Regions from separate parts of the Kribbella sp. NPDC056861 genome, predicted to be linked through region 3. Evidence: predicted binding sites of a transcription regulator. Region 3 holds the regulator's gene; each other region holds the start of a gene.

Region 1 (6,383 bases), on a different contig from region 3:
GTTGCCGACAGCTCACGGTCGATGGCTCGGCTCTCGTCGGTGCCGAGCACTACCTGGGCACTGGTGGCCGGTCGGGCCCGGATCAGCTTCACGCGGAGGTTCGTCGGTGGGTGGCTGGCGTCGATCCGGGTGTCGCGGAGGCGGCTGACCCGGAGTCGGCGTTCGATCTCACGCGCGGGGACGGCGCTGACAGCCCGGGTGACGGCCTGCAGTGGCTCCACATCCGCGCCGAAGCGCACTGCTCGCTCCAGCGCTCGGTAGGAGGTCTCGGCGAGCACCAGCTGCTCCAGGGCCCGAGCCGCCGCTTCCGAGCCGGCGATCTCGGCCGACCGCCGGTCAGCCAGGTACTCCGCCCGCTGCCCGCTGCGCAGGTCGATCCTGGTCAGGACCCAGCGAACACCCCTGACTGCGCCACCCACGGTCGCGTTGACCACCCTGGTGAGGAGGCTTGGCCCTGTATCGGAGTCGGTCGCGTAGACGAGCTCCTGCCGGTACTGGTCGAGCGGTTGCTCGCTGAAGGTCTCGGACAGCTCATCGAGGATCGCAGTGGCCCAGCCGACCACCCAGCCGTGCCGGGCGTCGCCGTTCTTGCCGTGCCCGAGCTCATGAGCCAGTACTGCGACCCGCTCCTGCGGCCGGAGTCCCGCCCACAACGGCAGGCCGATGCCAACCACTGGCACAAAACGCCAGCCGATTCGGGCGAAGAAGACGTTGGGCTCGGCATCGACGGCAACAGCGGCTACCGGCTTGGTGCCGATGGCGGTGGCGATCTTGTCGAGCAGCGCGAAGAGCTGTGGAGCCTGCTCCCGGTAGACCAGGTGGGTGTCGGGGTCCGGGGTGTTCACGCGTGGGCGGAGCAGTACGGCGAGTGCCAGCGGGATGATCGACAGCAGGGCGCTGAGCCAGAGTGGCCGGTAGAACACCAGGAGGGCGATTCCGCCGAGCAGGCCGGCCAGGGGGAGCAGCAGGATCACAGCGGACAGCAGGTAGGCGGCGATCCGGGCGGCGTCCCAGCCTGGACGCTGGATCGCGCCGCGTTGCAGCTCGGCGTACAGGGTGTCGGTCAGGCGGTGCTCGAGTCGCCGGCGCCAGGCGGACTGCTGCTCGGTGGGGCCGGTCGGGTCCACGTTCCAGTCGCACCTGTCGCACCAGGTGACGTACTGGGCGTCCTGGGGGACCTGCTGGCCGCACTGCGGACAGCGGGTCGGGCTTTGGTCGGTCGGCACGGCAGCAAGTATGAGCGCACTGGGTGGCCTATCTGGGTAGTGCGGTCACCTTGCTGCCGTGCGTCCGCCCGTCACGCCGCCGGCGGCTTGTCGTCGTAGATGCGAGCGGCGATGTCGGACTCGGGGGTGGGCTGCTGGGTCTGCTGGTGGTTCTGCTGGACCGACTGCCAGACGGCCTTGCCGTCGGCCTCGGGCATCACGATCCAGGCGATCACGTAGCCGATCAGCGCGGTACCGCCGGTGATCAGGGTGAGGCCCACGATGCCCAGCCGGACCAGCGTCGCGTCGATGTTGAAGTACTCCGCCAGGCCGCCGGACACACCGGAGAGCATCCGCTGGTCACGCGAGCGGCGAAGGGACTTACCGGACAGGTTCGAGAACGGTGCGTTGGAGTTCGTCATGTCCACTACTCTGCCGCCGCGGACCCCCTTCCCACATCAGGATCGGTACCGACCGGACCCTGGTCCGACCCCTGACCGGGGTCAGCCGCCACCCCTGACGACTTTCGTCTATCGGGATTGTCGGTGCGGCGTTCTACCGTCGAGAGATGGATGCGGAGGCGGTGACGAGGCTGCTGCTCACCCTGCCCGGGGTCGAGGAGCACGTGGGGTGGGCCGGGCAGCCGGCGTTCAAGGTGCGGAAGAAGGGGTTCGTCTACCTGTCGGCCGACGAGACCTCGGTGATGCTGAAGGCGCTGCGCGAGGAGCAGGAGGCGCTGGTGGCGGAGGACCCGGAGATCTACTCGCCGTCCTGGGCCTCCGGGCGGTTCGCCTGGCTGGAGGTCAGGCTGGCGATCGCCGACGACGAGGAACTGGAGGAGCTGCTGGTCGAGGCCTGGAGGTTGACCGCCCCCAAGATGCTGATCGCCCAGCACGAGGCGGCTAGCGGCTGAGCGTCTTGCGGACCAGCACCCACTGCGGCGACGTACGGCTGAGTTCCTTGAAGCCGGCGTCCAGGTAGACCGACAGGGGACCGCGGTAGAGGTCAGCTGAGGGGACCTTGCCTGCTTGGGCCGTGTCCACCGCACAGGCCTCCAGTACTGCGGCGCCTTGATCCCGGGCGAAGTCGACGGCTCCCTGGAGCAGCTCTCCGGCCATCCCCTGGCGGCGGTGCCCGACCGGTACGACGAAGCAGGTGACGACCCAGGCGTCCGGGTCGCCGCCGCGCCAGTTGGGGGAGGCGAGCACCCGGGGGTAAGCGCTGCGAGGGGCCACGGCGCACCAGCCGACCGGCGTACCGGCGTCGGTGGCGAGTACGCCGGGTGGCGGCCCGGCGGCGACCTGCTCCTCGAGCGCGAGGCGGTTGGCGGCGGGTGATGCGTCCGACCATTGCTTGCCGCGGAGGCGGAAGTACTGGCAGGAGCAGCGGGACGGATCGCCTCGGTCGCCCATCACGGTGGCGACGTCCGGCCAGCGGTCCGGGGTGGCTGGGCTGACTTGCAGGGCCATCGGAGGACAGTACTGCGGACGGCGACGTGAGCGCTCGCAGTACCGGGCTGGCTTGCACTCGCTTGGGTCGAGTGCTAATACTTGGTTAGCACTCGATGGGCGAGAGTGATAACTGCTCGCGCCCTGGAGCGTGACCATAGACGGCCTCGATGAGGTGCTGGACGTAGGGCGGGACGTGACCGCCGTACCGATGGCACCGTCCGTCGCGGGCATCCGGCCGGCTGAACAAAAAACTCGACGCGGGAGGACTCGCGGAGAATGCCCAAGCTGATTGCTTTCAATGAAGAGGCGCGCCGCGGCCTCGAGCGGGGTATGAACACCCTCGCCGACGCCGTAAAGGTGACGCTTGGCCCGAAGGGCCGCAACGTCGTGCTGGAGAAGAAGTGGGGCGCACCCACGATCACCAACGACGGTGTTTCGATCGCCAAGGAGATCGAGCTGGAGGACCCGTACGAGAAGATCGGGGCCGAGCTCGTCAAGGAAGTTGCCAAGAAGACGGACGACGTCGCGGGCGACGGCACCACCACGGCGACCGTGCTGGCCCAGGCGCTCGTGCGCGAGGGACTGCGCAACGTGGCCGCCGGCGCCAACCCGATGGGCCTGAAGAAGGGCATCGAGAAGGCCGTCGACGCCATCAGCGAGCAGCTGCTGGCCCAGGCCAAGGACGTCGAGACCCGGGAGCAGATCGCTTCCACCGCCTCGATCTCCGCCGCTGACACCCAGGTCGGCCAGATCATCGCCGAGGCGATGGACAAGGTCGGCAAGGAAGGTGTCATCACCGTCGAGGAGAGCAACACCTTCGGTCTCGAGCTCGAGCTCACCGAGGGCATGCGCTTCGACAAGGGCTACATCTCGCCGTACTTCGTGACCGACACCGAGCGGATGGAAGCGGTCCTCGAAGACCCCTACATCCTCGTGGTGAACAGCAAGATCTCGAGCATCAAGGACCTGGTCCCGGTGCTGGAGAAGGTCATGCAGACCGGCAAGCCGCTGGCCATCATCGCCGAGGACCTCGAGGGCGAAGCCCTCGCGACCCTGGTCGTGAACAAGATCAAGGGCACCTTCAAGACCGTCGCCGTCAAGGCGCCGGGCTTCGGTGACCGCCGCAAGGCCATGCTCGTCGACATCGCCGTCCTGACCGGCGGTGAGGTCATCTCCGAGGAGGTCGGCCTCAAGCTCGACACCGTGGACCTGGAGCTGCTCGGCCAGGCCCGCAAGATCGTCGTCACCAAGGACGAGACGACCATCGTCGAGGGTTCCGGCGACGCCGACCAGATCTCCGGCCGGGTGAACCAGATCCGCGCCGAGATCGAGAAGTCGGACTCCGACTACGACCGCGAGAAGCTGCAGGAGCGGCTGGCCAAGCTGGCCGGCGGCGTCGCGGTGATCAAGGTCGGCGCGGCCACCGAGGTCGAGCTGAAGGAGCGCAAGCACCGCATCGAGGACGCCGTTCGCAACGCGAAGGCCGCCGTCGAAGAGGGCATCGTCGCCGGTGGCGGCGTGGCGCTGCTGCAGGCTTCGGTCGTCGCGTTCGAGAAGCTGGAGCTCGAGGGTGACGAGGCCACCGGTGCCGCGATCGTGCGTTCCGCGGTCGAGGCCCCGTTGAAGCAGATCGCCTTCAACGCCGGCCTCGAAGGCGGAGTTGTGGTCGAGAAGGTCCGCAACCTCGAGCCGGGCTGGGGCCTCAACGCCGCAACCGGTGAGTACGTCGACCTGATCAAGACCGGCATCATCGACCCGGCCAAGGTCACCCGCTCGGCGCTGCAGAACGCCGCGTCCATCGCGGCGCTGTTCCTCACCACCGAGGCAGTCATCGCCGACAAGCCCGAGAAGGCCGGTGCCGCCGCAGGCGGCGGCGCGCCCGACATGGGCGGCATGGACTTCTGATCTCGTAGAAGTTCGGTTTTGTAAGACATGGAGCTGGCCCCGGGCGATTGCCCGGGGCCAGCTTTGTTTTGTTGAGGATCCGCCTCATGGCGCTGGGCGCCACCTCGGCTCTGCTAGATGCTGACGCGATTCGTCCGCCAGTTCGAGGCAGGCCCGTGCGTGGTTGAGTCTCGTCGTTCACCGACCTCAGGGCGATCTCGTGACCCTGGTGGGGCAACGGGGAGCATGACGATCTCGGGGATCAGCCGCGGTGGCTGCAGCCGATCGCGGTCCAGTCCTCGTGGCGCTTGGCGCCACCTCGGTCCGCGCTGGGTGCTGACGCGATCGGCCCGCCATGTATCTGCCACCCCGAGCGGTCCTTCAATTGGCTACCACTCCGAGCGGTGGTGCGGGTCTGCTTCCCGGCGGCGCTCCGATCCCGGGGTCGGCCTCGTGGCGCTGGGCGCCACCTCGGCTCTGCTGGATGCTGACGCGATTGTTCCGCCAGTTCGAGGCAGCCCTTGCCGTGGTTGAGTCTCGCCGTTCAGTTGCAGCCGATTGCGGTACCAGTCCTCGTGGCGCTTGGCGCCACCTCGGTCCCGCGCTGGATGCTGACGCGATCGGTCGGCCGGTTGGCTGCCACCCCGAGTGGTGGTGCGGGTCTGCTCCCCGGCGGCGCTCCGATCGCGGCTCGGCCTGTGGCGCCGGGCGCCACCTCGGCTCTGCTGGATGCTGACGCGGTTGTTCCGCCAGTTCGAGGCAGCCCGTGCCGTGGTTGAGCCTCGCCGTTTACCTGCAGCCGATCGCGGTACCAGTTTTCGTGGTGCTTGGCGCCACCTCGGCTTTGTGCTGGATGCTGACGCGGTTGGTACTCCGATGTGTGGCACCTCGGAGCAACCTGTACGGCGTCATCGCGATGGCCGCCGCCGGCGCGTGTTTCGGCGATCACCTCTCGTACTCCCTCGCCCGTACCGCGAGCGGCCGGATGCTCGACCGCCTCGAATCAGGAACCAAGCGGCACATGATGGTGACGCGCGCCTGCAACGCTTCGGAAGAACGCGGCGGCCTGCGGTAGTAGGACTTGCGCCCGCCTGCTTCTGCCTGCGCTCGCCTCCGCCTGGCTGCCTTCCGCCTGCGCCCGGCTGCTCCCGCCTGCACTCGGCTGCGCCCGGCCACCCGGAGCAACAACTACTCGTACGGTCTCGACCAGCGCGCGATGCAACTCGGCGGCGTACATGCACAGGCGTTTCGCGAGCGTCAGCGGCCCGGACCGCGCGCTTGGCGGTTGCTGGAGGCAACTTTCAGGACTGGTGTCGCGGGCGTCGAGGGCGCACCGCGAACTGTTCCGGGAAGGTCCAGTCGAAGCGGACGGCGGCCAGGCGGATGAGGGTGGTCACCAGTACACAGGCGAGTCCGGCGATCGGGATCGGGACGCCGAGTCCGGCCAGCAGGATGAGTACTGCGGTGCCGGCGCCAGCGGCGACGGCGTACAGGGTGCTGACGTGCAGGAAGGAGAACGGGAGGCTCAGCATGACGTCGCGGAGCATGCCGCCACCGATGGCTCCGATGACGCCAACCACCAGGGCGCCCGCCACGCCTACGCCGAGGGACAGTGCTTTCGAGGCTCCGATGGCGGCGAAGAGGCCCATCACGACGGCGTCGAGGACGGTGATCAGCCAGTCTGCCCGGGCCAGCGCGGGTTGCAGGACCATGCCGAGGATTGCTGACGTGCCGGCCGTGAGCAGGTACCAGTTGCTCCACACCACGACCGGCGGCTGGTTGAGGACGAGATCGCGGAGCAGGCCGCCGCCGAGGGAGACGGCGAGGCCGATCGCGATGACGC
Region 2 (6,383 bases), on a different contig from region 3:
CCAGGCTGATCGCCGGTCTGGTTACCGGTCTCGGGAGCAGGCTGGTCGGTGCCAGGCTTGTCGTCGCCCTGCGGGTCGCCGGTCTGGTCACCACCCGGGCTGGTCTGGTCGTCGCCCGGGCTGGACTGCTCGCCACCGTTGTCGCCGGTGCTGGGCACCGACGGCGGTACGGACGGCGGCTGGCTGACCGGAGCGCTCGGGCTCTCGCCCGGGTTCTCCCCCGGGTTGCCGGTGGAGCCGTTGTCGCCACCCGGTACCGAGGTCGGCGGCGTGCTCGGCGGCGTCGTCGGCTCGCTGGTGGTCGGCGGCGGCGTGGTCGGAGTACTGGGCTCGTCCGTCGGCTTCGGGTCGACCGGAGTACTGGGCTCCTGGGTCGGCTCGCTCGTCGGCTCCTGCGTCGGCTCACTGGTGGTCGGCGCGGTCGGGTCGACCGACGGCTCGGGCTCCGGGTCGGCCGGCTTCTCCGGCACGACCGGCGTCGTCGGTTCGATCGGCGTCTCGATCAGCAACTGCTGCTCGGTCTGCGGCATCGCCCGGGCCAGCGGCGGCTTCGGCATGTCGACCGCTGCGGCCGGCTCTGCGGTGGTCTCCGCCTCGTCCTTGGTCTTCTCGCCGAGCTGACGCTCCTCGGCGGCCTTCTGGTAGTCCTTCGCGACCTTGACGATCTTGGTCTTGTCGACCACCGGCATGCCGTCGAGCTGTTCCTTCGGGAAGCTCGTCTCGTCCCGCAGGCCGTCGACGACCTTCTCGATCACCTTCTCGTACGGCGACAACGGGTTGCCGGTGACCGCCGCGGCCACCCCGGAGACCGACAACGCGGCCACCGCGGCAACCCCCAGCGCCAGGCTCCGGGCCGCCATCTTGCGGGCGAACGGATCCGTCACCGGGTTCAAGGCGGCACAGCGCGCCAGGAAACTCTCCGGGTCGTCGATGGTCTCCACCGGGAGCTCGTCCTCGACCTCGACCGCGAGCCGCAGACCGGCCAGCAGCATCAAGGCCGGGTCGTGCTCGCCCGCCTCCCAGGCGGACTCCCCTCCGGCTGCGAGCAGATCGAGCAGCGCGTCATCGGCTTCGATCGCTTCTAGATCAAAACGGTCAGCCATGTCGCTCCTCCCCTGCCCCTCGTTCGGACTTTGCCTCATGCCCCACAAACCCCCTGAGCGTGTTCAACGCCCGATGCTGTGCGACCCTCACCGCCCCCGGTGTCATCCCCAGTGCCCGGCCGGTCTCCTCGGCTGACATCCCCGCTACCACCCGGAGCCGCAGGATCTCCCGCAACTTCTCCGGCAATCTGTCCAGCAGCCCCACGATGTGCTGGACCTCTGAATGTCTGACCGCGTGCTCCTCCGGCGTCGGCGACTCGTCCGCCCCGTCCGGAAGATCCGGCGTGGACAGGTCCGCCACCGCGAACGCACGCTGCGCATCTGCGACCTTACGGGCCGCGATGCCGTAGACGAAGGCCTCGAACGGCCTTCCCTCGTCCCGGTACCGGCCCAACGCGCCGAACACCGCGACACAAACTTCCTGGGCGACGTCATCGACCATGTCGGCGCCGCCGGGGTACGTCCACAGCCTCGACCGCACGTAGCGGTGGGCAACGGCTCGCACCCGGGTGAGCAGATCGTTCAACGCGGTCCGGTCACCTGCGCCCGCCAACGCGGCGAGATCACGCAACTCCACGCGATCCTGGGTGTGCGGCACTTGCACCTCGGCCACCCCTCGCCCCCTTGTCCACGGACTGACCAACCTGCAAGAGAATACGACCCCGACCCCCCTTTGCCTAGTGGCAATCGGTGAGAACCGAGCTTTTTTCACTACAAAGGGTGATCATTGCGCCGAACGGTCGGTCGTACTGCGGACGCCCGCGCCGCAGGAGCCGCATGGAAAAGAACTGCCCGGCAGGTCCGAGGACCGGCCGGGCAGTTCGGGTGGTGCGCAGTACGAAGAATCAGTGACCGTGGCCGTGGCCGTGACCGGCTGCGGCGGGCTCTTCTTCTTCGGGCTTGTCGACGATCAGCGTCTCCGTGGTGAGCAGCAGAGCGGCGATGGAGCCGGCGTTGGCGAGCGCGGAACGCGTCACCTTGACCGGGTCCAGGACACCCTGGGCGAGCAGGTCGCCGTACTCACCGGTGGCGGCGTTGAAGCCGCTGCCGACCTCGAGCTCCGCGACCTTGGCGGTCACGACGTAGCCCTCGTAGCCACCGTTCTCGGCGATCCAGCGCAGCGGCTCGACGACCGCCTTGCGGACGATCCGGACGCCGGCGAGCTCGTCGCCCTCCAGGCCCAGGCCGTCGTCGAGGACCGCAGCGGCGTGGACGAGAGCGGAGCCGCCACCGGCGACGATGCCCTCTTCGATCGCCGCACGGGTCGCGGAGACCGCGTCCTCGATCCGGTGCTTCTTCTCCTTCAGCTCGACCTCGGTGGCCGCGCCGACCTTGATCACGCAGACGCCGCCGGCCAGCTTGGCCAACCGCTCCTGCAGCTTCTCGCGGTCCCAGTCGGAGTCCGTGCGCTCGATCTCGGCCTTGATCTGGTTGACCCGGGACTCGATCTCGTCGGACTTGCCGGCACCCTCGACAACGGTGGTGTTGTCCTTGGTGACGACGATCCGGCGGGCGGTGCCGAGCACCTCGAGACCGACCTGGTCCAGCTTGAGGCCGACCTCGGGCGCGATCACCTGGGCGCCGGTGAGCGCGGCCAGGTCCTCGAGCTGCGCCTTGCGACGGTCACCGAAGCCCGGCGCCTTGACGGCGACGGAGGTGAAGTTGCCGCGGATCTTGTTCACGACCAGGGTCGACAGCGCCTCGCCGTCGACGTCCTCGGCGATGATCAGCAGCGTCTTGCCGGACTGCACGACCTTCTCCAGCAGCGGCAGCAGGTCCGCGACAGCGGAGATCTTGCCCTGGTTGATCAGGATGTACGGGTCGTCCAGCACCGCTTCGCCACCCTCGGCGTCGGTGATGAAGTAGGGCGAGATGTAGCCCTTGTCGAACTGCATGCCCTCGGTGAAGTCCAGCTCGGTGCCGAAGGTGTTCGACTCCTCGACGGTGATGACGCCGTCCTTGCCGACCTTGTCGAACGCCTCCGCGATCAGCGCACCGATCTCGGCGTCGCGGGCGGAGATGGTGGCGACGTGGGACATGTCGCCCTTGTCGTCGACCGGGCGGGCGGTCTCGATCAGCTTCTTCGAGACGGCCTCGACGGCGGCCTCGATGCCCTTCTTCAGGCCCATCGGGTTGACGCCGGCGGCGACGGCCCGCAGGCCCTCGTGCACCAGTGCCTGCGCCAGCACGGTCGCGGTGGTCGTACCGTCACCGGCGACGTCGTTGGTCTTGGTGGCAACCTCCTTGGCCAGCTGCGCGCCGAGGTTCTCGAACGGGTCGTCCAGCTCGACCTCACGGGCGACGGTGACACCGTCGTTGGTGATGGTCGGGGCGCCCCACTTCTTGTCCAGCACGACGTAGCGGCCCTTGGGCCCCAGCGTCACCTTCACCGTGTTCGCGAGCTTGTCGACGCCGCGCTCCAGCGCGCGCCGCGCGTTCTCGTCGAACTCGAGGATCTTCGGCATAAAAACAAGTCCCTCTCTGAGTTTCAACAATGATGCCCGCGGGTCCCGCAAATCGACTCCGCTCCAGTGCCGGGATCCGGCACCGGAGCGGTATCAGTCAGGAAACGCGGGCAATCGTCACTTGGTGACGACTGCGAGGATGTCGCGGGCGCCCAGGATCAGGTAGTCCTGGCCGTCGTACTTGACCTCGGTGCCGCCGTACTTGGAGTAGATGACCTTGTCGCCGACGTTGACATCCAGCGGAACGCGGTTGCCGTTGTCGTCGATGCGGCCAGGGCCGACAGCGAGGATCTCGCCCTCCTGCGGCTTCTCCTTGGCGGTGTCCGGGATGACCAGGCCGGACTTCGTGGTCTGCTCGGCTTCGAGCGGCGCAACGAGGATACGGTCCTCGAGCGGCTTGATCGTGACCGACACTTGCTGACCTCCACGGTCGAGTTCTTGGTGAGTTCAAGGGTGCTGCTGGTGGCCGTTGCGCCGCTGCCGTCGCGGGGATCAGAGGCCGGGCCACCTGGCACCCTCGAGTGGAGAGTGCCAGTACCGAATCTAGGCCGCGATTAGCACTCGGTCAACTCGAGTGCCAGATTCTCTCCAGCAGCGAACACGCCGCGAACGTGATCGGCCGGGCACTTTCCGCCACCAGGGGCTGGGCTAACCCCACCTGGTCGTGGGACCGTCGGGTCTGTAGGGTTCCCGGCCGCCCCGGGATCGACCGCCCGAGGAGAGTCCCATGGCGCTGCATCTCCCGTCGTTGCCGAAGCTGAGCCCGCGCAAGTGGGTGGTGATCGCCGCCGTCGTGGCCAGCCCGTTCGTGGTGGCCGGCCTGGCCGCCAACGGCGCCAACGACTCCTCGTCCAGCCGCCCCGGCGACACTGCCCCGGGCGGCGGCGCGCCCGCAGTACAGGTGAAGGCGAAGGACACAGCTGCCACCAGTCAGCAGACCAACGCGGCTGCTGCGGCCATCCCGCAGTGCCTGAACGCCAGGCTGGTCCCTGTCGGCAGGACCGGGCTGGGGATCCCCATGCCGTCGGTGTGGAACAGCACGAGCACCACCTGCAACCTCATGTACGGCGACGACCCGTACCGGACCACCTCCCGCCGAGGCGACCCGGACACCGCCATCCGGACGCTCCAGCGCAACCTGAACTACTGCTACCACTACAAGCTCACGATGGACGGCGTCTACGGCAGCAACACCCGTGCGGTGGTCAAGGCGGTCCAGAAGCGCCACGGGTTGCCCGCCGACGGCATCTACGGTCCCAAGACCCGGTCCGCGATGGCCTGGCGTCTGTACGCCGCCAAGACGAACACCTGGACCAAGGCCTGCTCCAGCCCGCTCTAGCCCGCCAGGCAGACTTGGCCCGGTGGACCCCTCATCGATCACGTCACTGCTCACGGCAGACGGGTCCGCAGTACTAGCTGAGACCTGTGCCGCCTTCACCCCCGGCGGCGAACTGAAGCTGGTCGAACAACTCAGACGCCGGTACGACGCTGCCGTGGTGACCGCCGCGATCACGCAGGCGTCGCTGCGGCATCGGGCAGCCGCCAAGTTCGGCGCAGAGGACGCGGCGCGGATGTATTTCACGCCAGACGGCCTCGAACAAGCCACCCGGACAACAGTCGGGGTCCACCGGGCCGCGCGGATCGCCGAGACGCTCCCGGGGACCACTGTGGTCGACCTGGGCTGCGGGATCGGCGGCGACCTCATCAGCGCTGCTCGGGCCGGGTTGAGAGTCACTGGAGTCGAGCGCGACCCGGCGACGGCCGCAGCGGCTCGGGCGAACCTTGCCGCGCTGGGGCTGCCGGGGGAGGTCGTGGTGGGCGATGCCGAGGCGCAGGACGTCTCGCAGTACGACGTGGTTTTTGCGGATCCGGCACGGCGGGCAGACGGGCGGCGGGTGTTCGACCACAACGCGTACTCGCCACCCTGGTCCTTCATCACCGACCTCTTGAGCGGCACTGCCTGCGTGAAGGTCGCCCCGGGGATCCCCCACGAGGCCGTGCCGGAGGGGGTCGAGGCGGAGTGGGTGAGCGACGCAGGCGAGGTCAAAGAGGCCGCACTGTGGTCAGGCAAGCTCTACGCCGGTACTACGCGCCGCGCGACCCTGCTGCCCGGTGGTGCGACAGTGACGACCGCTCCCGAGGCAGAGAGCGCTCCGGTTGGGCAGTACATCTACGAGCCGGATGGGGCCGTCGTTCGAGCCGGCCTGGTGACAGCAGTGGCTGCAGCGGTTGACGGGTGGCTCCTGGATCCACGGATCGCGTATGTCAGCGGCGACACCCTAGTGAGTACACCGCTGGCTTCGGCGTACGAGGTGATCGAGGAGCTGCCCTACAAGGAGAAGGCGCTGCGCTCCTGGGTCCGCGCGGAGGGGATAGGCACCCTGGAGATCAAGAAGCGCGGCGTCGACTTCGACCCCGCCGTACTCCGCAAGAAGCTCTCCCCCAAGGGCTCTGCGAGCGCCACGCTGATCGTCACCCGGATCGGCCGCGACGCCGTCGCGTACTCCTGCCGCCGGATTGCGCCCTGATTTGCTATCGGAGTGCATTCGAACATATGATCGATACCACGAGCGGGCTCCTGGCCGGCTCGCCGACGGACGAGGTGCTGCGTCTGTTGCCGCTACCCGGTCAGGAGCCCGCCACTAACAAGGTGCCTTGAATTTCAGAGGCTTCGGCGGAGTACGTGGTGGCGCAGGCGGGCCTGGGCGATGTCAAGGACACCGTGAGCGGGGCCTTCGCCGCGGCCTGAGCGGGGTAGTTGGTCGACGTGGTCGCCGTCGGTGGTGAGCGTCGCCGTGGTGAGGGTGCCGGTGAC
Region 3 (6,383 bases):
GCAGCACCTCGACCCGGCGGTCACCCAGCTCGATCACCTTGGCCACCGAGAAACTGATGTCGATGGCAACGGTCTCGGCGACCGCGGCGGCGGTGTTCTCCTGCGCGTAGCTCTTCGCCTCGGGGAACGCCGGGTTGCCGAAGACGTGGTCGAAGTGCGCGTGCGTGTTGACCACCCAGCGGACCGGCAGTTCGGTGACCTCGCGGATGTCGGCCAGCAGTTGCTGTCCCTGCTCCAGATCACCCCGGGTGTCGACCACCAGGGCGCCTTCGCTGCCGACGACGAGCCCGACATTGACGTCGTACTCCGGATACCGGCGGACCCACGTACGGTCGCCGAGTTCTTCCCACGCACTCATACCGCGACCCTAACCGTCGCCGTCGCCGCTGCTGTCAGTGGGAGATGACGTCGCCGCGCTGGACCTGGTCGCGGGAGATGCCTTCGAGCAGCAGCCCGACGTTGTCCCCGGCACCGGCTTCGGTGAGCTGCCGGCGAAACGCCTCGACCCCGGTGACGCGGCTGACGGCGATCTGTTGGCCGAGCCGCGTGATCTGCACCTGGTCACCCTGCCGCACCCGCCCGGAGGCGACCCGCCCGGTGATGACAGTGCCGCGGCCGGTGATGGAGAACACGTCCTCGACCGGCAGCGTGAACGGCCCGGCCGGTACGGCGTCCTGCACCCGCCCGTCCTGAACGCCGCCGTCCTGAACCCGGCTGTCCTGAACCCGACCGTCCTGCCCTCGCATCGTGTCCTGCACCCGCGGCTCCTGCTTCCAGAATTTCCATCCCATGCCGGCGACCCTAACCCGCTTATCCAGTCGTCGGGACGGGGGTTGAAGGCCCCTCCGGACCCGCCTAAGGTCGCAGAGCTGAACCGATTCATCCGATCTCTCGAAGGGCGGGCGGCGTGACAACACGGCGGGCACTGGTGGTCCGAGGCGGCTGGGACGGACACGTCCCGGTCGAGGCGACCGACCTGTTCATCCCCTTCCTGCGGGACCACGACTTCGAGGTGACGGTCTCCGACAGCACCGAGAGCTATCTCGACCTGGCCGGCGTCGACCTGGTGCTGCAGTGCGTCACGATGAGCGAGATCACCGCCGAACAGGTCAAGGGCCTCGAGTCCGCCGTTCGCTCCGGTACCGGGCTGGCCGGCTGGCACGGCGGGATCGTCGACTCGTTCCGCAGCAACACCGACTACAGCTTCATCACCGGCGGCCAGTTCGTCTCGCACCCGGGCAACGCCGTCGACCACCGGATCGACATCGTCTCCGACGACCCGATCGTCGAGGGGCTGACGGCGTTCGACCTGACCACCGAGCAGTACTACGTGCACGCCGACCCGACCAACACCGTGCTCGCCACCACCACCTTCGCCGCGCACCCGGACTTCCCGTGGATCAAGGGCGCGACGATGCCGGCCGTTTGGACCCGCGGCTGGGGCGAGGGCAAGGTCTTCGTCTGTACGCCGGGCCACAGCGTCGCCGACCTGGAGACGCCGCAGATCCGCACCATCATCGAGCGGGGGCTGCTGTGGGCGAGCAAGTGACCAACGTCGGCATCGTCGGCACCGGTGTCATCAGCGGCACGTACCTCGAACACCTGGCCAAGCTGCCCGGCGTCCAGGTGGTCGCCGTCGCCGATCTCGACCTGTCCAGGGCGCAGACGATCGCCGACCAGAATCCAGGCATCCGGGCGCTGACCTCCGACGACCTGTTCGCCGACCCCGAGGTCGACATCGTTCTCAACCTGACCATCCCGGCCGCGCACGCACCGGTCCACCAGGCGGCGCTGCAGGCCGGCAAGCACGTGTACGGCGAGAAGCCGCTGGCTGTCGATCGTGCCGAGGCTGAGCCGCTACTGAAGCTCGCTGCGGCCAACAACCTCCGCATCGGCTGCGCACCCGACACTGTGCTCGGCACCGGGACCCAGACCGCCCGTGCGGCGCTCGACCGTGGCGACATCGGCGTACCGACTGCAGCGACGGCCTCGTTCGTCACGCCTGGACATGAGCTCTGGCACCCGGCTCCCGAGTTCTACTACCAGCCAGGAGGCGGCCCGCTGCTCGATATGGGCCCGTACTACGTGACGAGCCTCGTCACGCTCCTCGGCCCGGTACGCCGGGTTACTGGTCGCGCAGGCCGCTCTCAGGAGCAGCGCAAGGTCCACACGGGTCCCCGGGCGGGGGAGACGTTCCCGGTCGAGGTGCCGACGCACGTCACCGGCGTTCTGGAACATGAGTCGGGTGCGCTAACCACTGTGCTGATGAGCTTCGACGTGTGGGCGGCGCGGCTGCCGCGGATTGAGATCTACGGCACCGAGGGCAGCCTGTCGGTCCCGGACCCGAACAACTTCGACGGGACCGTGGAGATTGCCACCGCGGCCAACCGCGACTGGACGGCGCTCCCGGTGGCCGGTGGGTATGCCAATGCCGGGCGCGGGGTCGGGGTGGCGGACATGGCTCGGGCCTTGCGCAACGGCGAGCCGCATCGCGCCGACGGAGCGCTGGCCTACCACGTGCTCGACGTACTGCAGTCGGTGCTCGAGTCGGCCGCTCAGGACCAGTCGCTGGACGTGGCGAGTACGGTCTCCCGGCCGGCCGCCGTACCTTTGGGGGCGTCACCCGAGCTGGCCTGAGATGTGTCCCACGCTGGCTCGTGGGGTACTGGCTGGCCACGGCTCGGTAGACTGGCACTCGAAAGTCCGGAGTGCCAAGAGGGCTCCCGGTGGCCGACGCGGCGGAGAGGGTGGTTGCGGTGCTGGACGAACGCAAGCTGGACGTGCTCCGGGCCATCGTCGAGGACTACGTCGCCACCCACGAGCCGGTCGGGTCGAAGACCCTGGTCGACCGGCACAACCTCGGCGTCTCCCCGGCCACGGTCCGCAATGACATGGCCGCGCTGGAGGAGGAGGGGTACATCACCCAGCCCCACACCAGCGCCGGCCGGATCCCCACCGACGCGGGCTACCGGCTGTTCGTCGACAAGCTGAGCACGGTCAAGTCGCTGTCCCCGGCCGAGAAGAAGGCGATCTCGTCCTTCCTGGTCGGCGCGGTCGACCTGGACGACGTCGTACGCCGTACTGTCCGGCTGCTCGCGCAGATCACCCGCCAGGTCGCGATCGTGCAGTACCCGACGCTGAGCCGCTCGAGTGTCCGGCACATCGAGGTGGTCACGATGACGCCGCGGCGGCTGCTGCTGGTGCTGATCACCAGCACCGGCCGGGTCGAGCAGCGGATCGTCGAGGCGCAGGAGGACGTCGACGAGCAGTTGATCGCCGACCTGCGCACCCGGCTGAACTCGGCCCTGACCGGCCAGCGGCTGACCGACGCGGCCACCTCGCTGGCGAACGTCACCGACACCTTCGCCCCGGCCGACCGCAACCTGGTGGCCGCGATCGTGGCCAGCCTGCTGGAGGCCTTCACGGTCGAGGGCGAGCAGCGGATCGCGGTCGGCGGCGCGGCCAACCTGACCCGGTACGGCGACGACTTCGAGCGCAACGTGAAACCCGTGCTGGAAGCGCTCGAGGAGCACGTGATCCTGCTCAAGCTGCTCGGCGAGGCGACCAGCCCGCAGACGCTGACGGTCCGGATCGGCCACGAGAACCCGTACGAAGGACTTGTCACCACCTCGGTCGTCGCCACCGGCTACGGCTCCAAGTCGGAGGCGCTGGCCACTCTCGGCATCGTCGGCCCGACCCACATGGACTATCCGAGCACGATGGGCGCGGTCCGCGCCGTCGCGCGCTACGTCAGCCAGATCCTGGCCGACTCGTGAGCTTCCACCAGAGAACGCACCCAACACTGCCTACCAAGTGGTCTGGAGTATGAGCACCGATTACTACGCCGTCTTGGGCGTGAGCCGTGACGCATCACAGGACGAGATCAAGAAGGCCTACCGCAAGCTGGCCCGTCAGTACCACCCGGACGTGAACGATTCCGAGGACGCGCACCACAAGTTCCAGGAGATCGGCCGCGCGTTCCAGGTGCTGAGCGACCCGCAGAAGAAGCAGGTCCACGATCTCGGCGGTGACCCGTTCGCGAGCGGACCGGGTGGGGGAGCGGGCGCCGGCTTCGGCCAGCAGTTCACCTTCACCGACATCATGGACGCCTTCTTCGGCCAGACCGGCGGGGCGACCCGCGGGCCGCGGCCGCGGACCCGGCGCGGCCAGGACGCGCTGATCCCGCTCCGGATCGATCTGGCCGAGGCCGCCTTCGGGACGACCCGCGAGCTGAAGGTCGACACCGCGGTGGTCTGCCCGACCTGTACCGGGTCGGGCGCGCAGGCCGGCTCCGAGCCGGTCACCTGCGAGATCTGCCACGGCCGGGGCGAGGTCACCCACACCCAGCGCTCGTTCCTCGGCGAGGTCCGGACGATGCGGCCGTGCCCGAACTGCCGCGGCTTCGGCACCACCATCCCGAACCCGTGCGTCGAGTGCGCCGGCGACGGGCGGGTGCGCTCCCGTCGTACCGTCACCGTCAAGATCCCCGGCGGCGTCGACAGCGGCACCCGGGTGCAGCTGACCGGCCAGGGCGAGGTCGGCCCCGGCGGCGGCCCGGCCGGCGACCTGTACGTCGAGATCGAGGTCGAGCAGCACGAGATCTTCACCCGCAGCGGTGACGACCTGCACTGCACGGTCACGCTGCCGATGACGGCTGCCGCGCTCGGCACCACGATCGACCTGCCGACCCTTGAAGGCGAGACCACCCCGCTGGAGATCCGCGCCGGCACCCAGTCGGGCACGGCGATGACGCTGACCGCGCGCGGCGTACCGCGGCTGCGGCACGCGGGCCGCGGCGACCTGATCGTCCAGGTGATCGTCGAGACGCCGACCAAGCTGGACGACGCGCAGAAGGCGCTGCTCCGGCAGATCGCCGAGGCGCGCGGCGAGGAGCGGCCGCAGGGGCACGTCCAGGCGGCCCACAAGGGTGTCTTCGGACGCCTGCGTGACGCCTTCGGCGCACATTGAAAACGACTTAGGCTGCCGAGCGATGGGACTCGCGGTCTTCTACCTGCCTGAGCTTGATGGTGCTGAGCTAGTACTTGACGGCGCAGAAGGGCGGCACGCTGCCGTCGTACGCCGAATCGGCCCGGGCGAGCGGATCCGGCTGACTGATGGCCGCGGTTCGTTCGCGGAGGGCGCTGTCATCGCGTCCTCCAAGACCGGCCTGACCGTCGCCGTGGACCATCGCGGTGAGGTCGAGCCGGCGGCGACCCGGCTGGTCGTAGTACAGGCACTGCCGAAGGGTGAGCGGGCCGAGCTCGCCGTGGAGATGCTCACCGAGGTCGGCGTCGACCTGATCGTGCCGTGGAACGCGGACCGCAGCCAGTTCCGCGCGAACCCGGAGCGGGTCGCGAAGACCCAGTCCAAGTGGCAGTCCTGGGCCTTCGAGTCCAGCAAACAGTCCCGCCGCTCCTGGTTCGGCGAGGTCGCGCCGATCGCCTCGACGCCCGAGGTCGCCAAACTCCTCGCGGACGCCGCGCTCGCCGTCGTACTGCACGAGGAGGCGACCACCCCACTGGCCGCGCTCGACCCTCCCGCCTCGGGCGACGTGGTCATCGTGGTCGGCCCCGAAGGCGGCATCACCCCTGCAGAACTCGACACCTTCGCCGCCACCCCGATCCGCCTGGGCAACACCGTCCTCCGCACGTCAACCGCCGGTGTCGCCGCCGCAGCAGCCTTGCTCGCCCGCTCCCGCTGGACCTGAGCAGCTACTACTTCACGGTCACCGTCTTCGAGTCGACGTCGGTGATCCGGCCATCCTCGGCGGAGGTCAGGTAGACCTCGATCAGCCATTCACCCTGGCCGAGCTTGGGGTTGAACTTGTAGGGGGAGAGCTTCTGGCCCTCCGCGGTCATCGTGTAGTTCTTCACGATCTGCTTGGTCTTGAGGTTGGTGGCCCGCCAGTCCACCTGTGCCTCGAACGCCGCCGCGGTCCCGGTGACCAGGAAGCCGGACTTGACCACCTGGTTGTTCTCCGGGGTCTCGATCCAGACCAGTGCCTGGACGTCGGCGGCCTTGGCGCGGCTGAACGGCGTACTGGTGTCGATGACACCGAACAAGTCCCTCGCGGGGCGGCCGCGCTCGGTGACCTGGACCGGAGCGGTCTGCTGCAGCGCGCCCTGGACCGTGTAGACGAGCTGCTGGGCCGCCATGTCGGCGACGTCCGGCTCGAGTTTGGTCTGCGGGAGTTGCTTGAAGTCGACCAGGATCAGGCCGCCGGTGTACCGCACCGAGCTGACCGAGGCGCCTGACCAGGGGGACTCGTAGTCGGCATCGTTGGCGACCTTCGGCAGGGTCATCAGCTCGACGGCCTGGAAGGCCGGCCGGCCCTTGACCTGGCTGAAGGTCCGGTAGAGCCGGTACTCCGCGGCCTTGTTGTC

The links. The regulator HrcA, encoded in region 3, represses chaperone genes, less so after heat shock. The targets are predictions, from matches to a motif close to TTGGCACTCGNNNNNNNCGAGTGCCAA.
Region 1: a site for HrcA is predicted at 2,726-2,752, ahead of groL (chaperonin GroEL). Genes of this name have one in related genera too.
Region 2: a site for HrcA is predicted at 4,123-4,149, ahead of groES (co-chaperone GroES). Genes of this name have one in related genera too.

Annotation. Positions count from the first base shown of each region.
Region 1 is NZ_JBFBNQ010000003.1:860,177-866,559, forward strand. It holds gene AB0P21_RS17965 (M48 family metalloprotease) at 1-1,226, opposite strand, end outside; gene AB0P21_RS17970 (PspC domain-containing protein) at 1,298-1,627, opposite strand; gene AB0P21_RS17975 (MmcQ/YjbR family DNA-binding protein) at 1,774-2,118, shown strand; gene AB0P21_RS17980 (GNAT family N-acetyltransferase) at 2,108-2,674, opposite strand; gene groL (chaperonin GroEL) at 2,933-4,561, shown strand; gene AB0P21_RS17990 (hypothetical protein) at 5,421-5,615, shown strand; gene AB0P21_RS17995 (TRIC cation channel family protein) at 5,842-6,383, opposite strand, start outside.
Region 2 is NZ_JBFBNQ010000003.1:790,321-796,703, reverse strand. It holds gene AB0P21_RS17695 (hypothetical protein) at 1-1,103, opposite strand, end outside; gene shbA (RNA polymerase sigma factor ShbA) at 1,096-1,716, opposite strand; gene groL (chaperonin GroEL) at 1,949-3,568, opposite strand; gene groES (co-chaperone GroES) at 3,686-3,982, opposite strand; gene AB0P21_RS17675 (peptidoglycan-binding domain-containing protein) at 4,296-4,907, shown strand; gene AB0P21_RS17670 (methyltransferase domain-containing protein) at 4,930-6,096, shown strand; gene AB0P21_RS17665 (alpha/beta hydrolase) at 6,231-6,383, opposite strand, start outside.
Region 3 is NZ_JBFBNQ010000002.1:260,723-267,105, reverse strand. It holds gene AB0P21_RS08330 (MBL fold metallo-hydrolase) at 1-358, opposite strand, end outside; gene AB0P21_RS08325 (EF-Tu/IF-2/RF-3 family GTPase) at 393-791, opposite strand; gene AB0P21_RS08320 (ThuA domain-containing protein) at 908-1,549, shown strand; gene AB0P21_RS08315 (Gfo/Idh/MocA family oxidoreductase) at 1,534-2,637, shown strand; gene hrcA (heat-inducible transcriptional repressor HrcA) at 2,757-3,776, shown strand; gene dnaJ (molecular chaperone DnaJ) at 3,826-4,968, shown strand; gene AB0P21_RS08300 (16S rRNA (uracil(1498)-N(3))-methyltransferase) at 4,991-5,707, shown strand; gene AB0P21_RS08295 (Gmad2 immunoglobulin-like domain-containing protein) at 5,715-6,383, opposite strand, start outside.